DNA from 2 places in the Kosakonia radicincitans DSM 16656 genome. Region 2 is predicted to be linked to the other one. Evidence: predicted binding sites of a transcription regulator. Region 2 holds the regulator's gene; the other holds the start of a gene.
What was found. Region 2 encodes Fur, which represses iron uptake genes when iron is present. Its sites were predicted from a motif close to ATAATAATGAGAACNACTATCAA; they were not measured.
Positions count from the first base shown of each region.

Region 1: fepD (Fe(3+)-siderophore ABC transporter permease) is a predicted target of Fur. The motif match lies at 1,533-1,555, and genes of this name have one in related genera.

Region 1 covers NZ_CP018016.1:4,091,965-4,095,384, reverse strand. The annotation lists gene fepG (iron-enterobactin ABC transporter permease) at 1-517, opposite strand, end outside; gene fepD (Fe(3+)-siderophore ABC transporter permease) at 514-1,518, opposite strand; gene entS (enterobactin transporter EntS) at 1,631-2,866, shown strand; gene fepB (Fe2+-enterobactin ABC transporter substrate-binding protein) at 2,947-3,420, opposite strand, start outside.
Region 2 covers NZ_CP018016.1:3,980,103-3,983,522, reverse strand. The annotation lists gene Y71_RS19210 (beta-N-acetylhexosaminidase) at 1-1,867, shown strand, start outside; gene fur (ferric iron uptake transcriptional regulator) at 1,974-2,420, opposite strand; gene fldA (flavodoxin FldA) at 2,710-3,240, opposite strand; gene ybfE (LexA regulated protein) at 3,404-3,420, opposite strand, start outside.

The sequences.
Region 1 (3,420 bases), 110 kb from region 2:
TTTCCAGCGACGCCTGCAGCAGCAGCCAGGTATTGAACGCCACCAGCATCGCACGCACGCCAATGCCGACAATAATCAGGCGGAAGGTTTCAATGCCGTTGCGCCAGGCCAGCAGCCAGACCACCAGCGAGGTGAGCATACCGCCCGCCATCGCCGCCAGCGCAATGGCCGTTAAATGCTGACCAAACAGCACCATCGCCACCAGCACGCCGCTCCACGCGCCGGTGTTAAAGCCCATCACATCCGGGCTACCTAACGGGTTGCGCATCAGCGATTGAAAAATCGCGCCGCTGACGCCGAGCGCGGCACCGACCAGCAGCGCCATCAGCACGCGCGGTAAACGCCACTCCATCACCACCAGTTGAATCGCGCGCGGCGCATCGCCAGTTAGTGCGTTCATCACCTGGGGCAATTCCAGCGTTACTGCGCCGCTGCGCAGGCTCCAGACCGCCATCAGCACGGTACAAAACACCATCAGCAGGCAACTGGCGACTAAACGACGGGACGGCGAAATCACAGGCCACCTCCGCGTGCGCGGCGCACCAGAACAATCAGCACAGGCGCACCGAGAAAGGCGCTGACTACCGATACGCGCAGCTCACCGGGCACAATCAGGCGGCCAATAATATCGGCGAACAACAACAACGCTGGTGTCGCAAGCAATGTGACTGGCAACGACCAGCGGTGATCCGCGCCCACCAGCCAGCGCGCCATGTGCGGCATCATCAGGCCGATAAAGGCAATCGGGCCGACTACCGCCGTCGCGCTGCCGCACAGCACGGTGATGGTCACTAATCCAAGTAATTGCGTGCGCGCCACCTTGCTGCCAAGCGCAGTGGCGGTATCGCTGCCGAGACTCAAACTGTTGAGTGAGCGGCTCAGCAGCAGCGCGATCGCCGCCGCCAGTAGCACCGGAATGAGCACAATTTTCAACGTTTGCAGGGTGCGGATATCCAGCGACCCGGCCTGCCAGAATCGCAACTGGTCATAGACATCGGCATTCAGCAGCGCAATCCCGCTGGAGAGCCCTTCCAGTACCGCGCCAAGCGCGACTCCCGCCAGCGTCAGACGCACCGGACTGAGTTGCCCGCCGCCCTGGCTGCCGGTAAAGGCCACCAGCAGCGACGCGGCCAGCGCACCGCAAAACGCCAGCAGTAATTGTTCCGCCGGAGACGAAATACCGAGCAGCGCTGCGCCGAGCACAATGGCGAAACTGGCGCCGGAGTTAACGCCAAGCAGGCCGGGATCGGCCAGCGGATTACGGGTGAGGGTTTGCATTAGCGCACCAGCAAGCCCCAGTGCGCCACCGGCCAGCAGACCCGCCAGCGTGCGCGGCAGGCGCGCATCGCGGATTACGGTGCAGTCCGCGCTCTGGCAGACACCGGAGAGCGCGTCGATCACCACGGCGGCGGGCATCGGTTTCGCGCCAATAAACAGGCTGAGTGCGGCGGCGACAACAAGCAGTATCAATAGTCCGGCGAGAGCAAAGGGGCGCGCCGGAAAAGCAGAACACGACATAAGACGTCCCAAATTTGATAATGATAGTAATTATCGTTATCGATCTTGTTTTGATATGTTAACATGCGAAGCCGGCATATGGACATAAAAAGTACGTATTTAAGGCGCTGTGATGAAACAACAATCCTGGCTGTTGAACCTTAGCCTGCTGCGCACGCATCCGGCTTTTCGCGCAGTGTTTTTGGCGCGTTTTATCTCGATTTTATCGCTGGGCCTGCTTGGCGTAGCGGTGCCGGTGCAGATTCAGGCAATGACCCACTCCAGCTGGCAGGTGGGGTTATCGGTCACGCTGACCGGTTCGGCCATGTTTATTGGCCTGATGTTTGGCGGCGTGCTGGCGGATCGCTATGAACGTAAGAAACTGATTTTACTGGCGCGTTTGACCTGCGGCGTTGGGTTTATCGGCCTGTGTCTGAACGCGCAACTGGCGGAGCCTTCGCTGGCGGCGATCTATCTGCTGGGTTTGTGGGACGGCTTTTTCGGCGCGCTTGGCGTGACGGCGCTGCTGGCGGCAACGCCTGCGCTGGTCGGGCGGGAAAATCTGATGCAGGCGGGCGCGATCACCATGCTGACAGTGCGTCTGGGGTCGGTGATTTCGCCGATGTGCGGCGGTCTGCTGCTGGCTTCGGGCGGCGTGGTGTGGAACTACGGTCTGGCAGCGGCGGGGACATTTATCACCCTGTTGCCGTTACTCAGCCTGCCCGCGTTGCCGCCACCGCCGCAGCCGCGCGAGCATCCGCTGAAATCGCTGCTGACGGCGCTGCAATTTTTATTTCGTAACCCGTTGATTGGCGGTATCGCGCTGCTCGGCGGGCTGTTAACCATGGCCAGCGCGGTGCGCGTGCTTTATCCGGCGCTGGCGATGAGCTGGAACATGTCGGCGGCGGAAATCGGCCTGCTGTATGCCGCGTTGCCGCTTGGTGCGGCGATTGGGGCATTGACCAGCGGCAAGCTGGCGCACAGCGAAAGGCCTGGCGTGATTATGCTGATGACCAGCGTCGGCGCTTTTGTTGCGATAGGGCTGTTCAGCCTGATGCCGGTGTGGGCGCTTGGTGTGCTGTTCCTGGCATTATGCGGCTGGCTGACCGCCGTGAGTTCGCTGTTGCAGTACACCCTGCTGCAAACCCAGACGCCGGAAGCGATGCTCGGGCGTATTAACGGCTTGTGGACCGCGCAGAACGTGACGGGCGATGCGATTGGCGCGGCGCTGCTGGGGGCGATGGGATCGATGATGACGCCCGCCTCATCGGCGAGCATCAGCGGGCTGGTACTGGCGGCGATCGGTTTAGTGCTGGTGGTGGCGCTCAGCGAGCTGCGCCGTTTTCGTCAGACGCAGCCTACTGCATAGGAAGCTTACGGCCGGATGGTGCTTCGGGCTTACATGTTTAGCGGATCTCGATCGCAGGCCGGATAAGACCGGCAAACAGATTAACCAAACAGCGCCGACAAACGCTGCAACACGCGGGTAGCGCTGTAGTAGTCCAGGCGGAAGGTTTCTGCGCCGAGGGCGTAAACGCGTTTGTTCTGTACCGCAGGCAGATGCGCCAGCAACGGATTCGCGTTCAGCGCGTCGGCATCTTTTTGATCGCTGGCGAACAGGAACAGCGCTTCACCGCCCAGTCCGGCAGCAAGGTTTTCTCCGCCCAGTTGCACGATGTCGTGGCGTTTACCCTGGCTCTGGCTGGTTTGCAGATTGGCCGGTAGCGGCGCAAGGGCGAAGCCCAGTTGCTGCATCAACTTGCCCTGCGCGGAGTCGCTGGTCCACAGGTTGGCGCTGTGCGCGGCGGGGGTATAAACCAGCGCAGTAACCGGCTGCGGCGGCAGTTTCATCCGTGATTTGACGTCGGCCAGTTGCTGGTTGAATTCGCTGATGCGCGCAGCGGCCTGTTTTTCCTGGCCGGT
Region 2 (3,420 bases):
CATCCGTACAGAGATCGCAGTGAAGGCTTTTGCGGGTGATGAAGCCATATCTGGTGCCTATCAGTTGCACATTGGGGCAAATGAGGCGGTAATCACCGGCTTTGATCAGGCTGGCGTGTTCTACGGCCTGCAATCTTTGCTGTCGCTGATCCCTTCCAGTGGCGAGCAGAAAATCGCACGGCTTGAAGCAAAAGACGCACCGCGTTTTGATTATCGCGGTATTCAGCTTGATGTGGGACGTAACTTCCATAGCAAAGATGCCGTACTACGCCTGCTGGATCAGATGTCAGCGTATAAGCTGAACAAATTCCACTTTCACCTTACCGATGACGAAGGCTGGCGCATTGAGATCCCTGGTCTGCCTGAGTTGACCGACATCGGCAGTAAACGTTGCCACGATCTGAGCGAGAAAACCTGCCTGCTGCCGCAATTGGGTTCCGGCCCGGACAGCAACAACAATGGCAGCGGCCACTTCAGCCGAACCGATTACATCGACATACTGAAGTACGCGAAAGCGCGCCAGATTGAAGTGATCCCGGAAATTGATATGCCGGCACACGCCCGTGCAGCCGTGATCTCAATGGAAGCGCGCTATGAGCGCCTGATGAAAGAGGGTAAAGAGAAAGAGGCGAATCAGTACCGTTTGCTGGATCCGACGGACACCTCTAATACCACCGGGGTACAGTTCTATAACCGCACTGGCTATCTGAACCCTTGCCTCGATTCGTCGCGCAATTTCGTCGATAAAGTGATTGGCGAAATCCAGCAAATGCACAAAGAAGCGGGTGTACCGCTGAACACCTGGCATTTTGGCGGTGACGAAGCGAAAAACATCTATCTGGGGGCGGGTTATACCGACCAGAAAAAACCGGAAGCGGGCAAAGGTATCATCGATCAGAGCAAGCAGGACAAACCGTGGGCAAAATCTCAGGTCTGCCAGACTATGGTTAAAGAGGGTAAAGTTGCAGATGTTGAGCATCTTTCCAGCTACTTTGGTATTGAGGTCAGCAAGCTGGTGAAAGCGCACGGTATCGGTACCATGCAGGCGTGGCAGGATGGCCTGAAAGATGCCAAAAATGCCGCTGAGTTTGCCACCGATCACGTCAATGTTAACTTCTGGGATACGCTCTATTGGGGCGGTTTCGATTCAGTAAATGACTGGGCGAACAAAGGGTTCCGCGTCATTGTCTCGAACCCGGACTATGTTTACCTCGACTTCCCGAACGAAGTCCATCCGGCGGAAAGCGGCTACTACTGGGGCACGCGCTTTAGCGATGAGCGCAAGATCTTCAGCTTTGCGCCGGATAACATGCCGCAAAATGCTGAAACTTCACTGGATCGTGACGGCAATCCATTCAGCGCGAAATCGGATAAACCGTGGCCTGGAGCCTATGGTCTTTCTGCTCAGCTGTGGAGTGAAGTGGTGCGTACCGACAACCAGATGGAATACATGATTTATCCACGCATGATTGCGGTCGCAGAGCGTGCCTGGCACCGCGCCGGTTGGGAACAGGATTATCAGGCCGGGCGCGAGTACAAAGGCGGTGAAACTCATCTGGTCGATGTAAAAGCGCTGGATAAAGACTGGAGCCGCTTTGCAAATCTGTTAGGCCATCGTGAACTGGCAAAACTGGACAAAGCAGGCATCAACTACCGTCTGCCTGTACCGGGCGCGCGCGTGGTTGGCGGCAAGCTGGAAGCCAATACCAGCTTCCCGGGAATGGTCGTGGAATATTCTACGGACGGCGGTAAAAACTGGCTGCGCTACGATAATAAAGCGCGTCCTCAGGTGAGCGGGGAAGTGCAGATCCGTACCGCCAGCCCGGACGGTAAACGTTTCAGCCGTGTGGATAGCGTGAAAGCGTAATTATTGCTGAAGTAACCTGCCCGGCAGCGCAAACCTGCCGGGCATTTTTGTTTTTGAAGGGCAAAAAAAAAGCCAACCCGAAGGCTGGCTTGAGTATGAAAAGGGATTATTTCGCGTCGTGCGCGTGTTCATCTTCGCGGCAGTCACCCTCGGCGCAGTGACCGTACAGGTAAAGACTATGGTTCGTCAGACGAATACCGTGTTTCGCGGCGATTTCGCGCTGGCGCGCTTCGATGGAATCATCACTGAATTCGATCACTTTGCCGCAGTCGAGGCAAATCAGGTGATCGTGGTGATGCTGCTGAGTCAGTTCAAAAACGGATTTCCCGCCTTCGAAGTTATGACGGGTCACAATGCCGGCGTCATCAAACTGGTTCAGTACACGGTATACTGTCGCCAGCCCGATCTCTTCGCCCATGTCGATCAGTCGTTTATATAAATCTTCCGCACTGACATGATGGTTATCCGGTTCCTGAAGTACTTCCAGGATTTTTAACCGAGGAAGCGTGACTTTCAGGCCAGCCTTCTTTAATGCGGTATTGTTGTCAGTCATGCGGAATCTGTCCTGTTGCTATACGATTCACTTCCTCAATGGAAGTTAGAAGGAATGCACCTGGGATAATGCGTCTCATTATAGAACTGCCATGGCTAAATGAAAACTGCAAGTCCTCAAGTAAAGTAAGCTTTTAAAACGTGGTGTCACCAGCAACTCCTGTGCTTTATGACACCACTTTAGCAGGGCTTATTGTACAGCGATGGAGAAAAAAGTTAAAAATTTGTAGCAATTATTTCCATTGCTTTTACCTATTAATACCACGTAACCCACAGATTACGCCGTAAAATCAGGCGTTGATGATGTCATCAAGATGCAGCTCTTCGCGAACTTGCTTAACCCATTTTTGCACGCGTTCTGCGGTCAGTTCTGGCTGGCGATCTTCGTCAATGGCCAGACCAACAAAATGGTCGTCATCCACCAGACCTTTAGAGGCTTCGAAATGGTAGCCTGCAGTCGGCCAGTGGCCCACGATGGTCGCGCCGCGCGGCTCAATAATATCGCGGATCGTACCCAGCGCATCACAGAAATATTCTGCATAGTCTTCCTGATCGCCGCAGCCAAACAGCGCAACTAACTTACCATTAAAATCAATGTCTTCCAGCGTCGGGAAGAAATCATCCCAGTCGCACTGCGCTTCGCCATAATACCAGGTCGGAATGCCGAGCAGCAGAATGTCATATCCTTCGATATCTTCTTTGCTGCTTTTGGCAATGTCATGTACGTCGGCAACGTCCTTACCAAGCTGACTCTGAATCATTTTCGCAATATTTTCGGTGTTGCCGGTGTCGCTGCCGAAGAAAATACCTGTAATTGCCATGAGTAAAATAACCTCTTGAAACCTAATGAATATGATGGTGGCGCTACGCCCACAGATAAGGGCAATCATAGCAGAACAGAGAAGCGCGCGAAAACAGCTATCGCCGCGGAGTGCACTGTATGACACATGAAAACGTAGAAATAAGAGAGGTGATTCGGAGTAATTACTTTCCGCGCAATG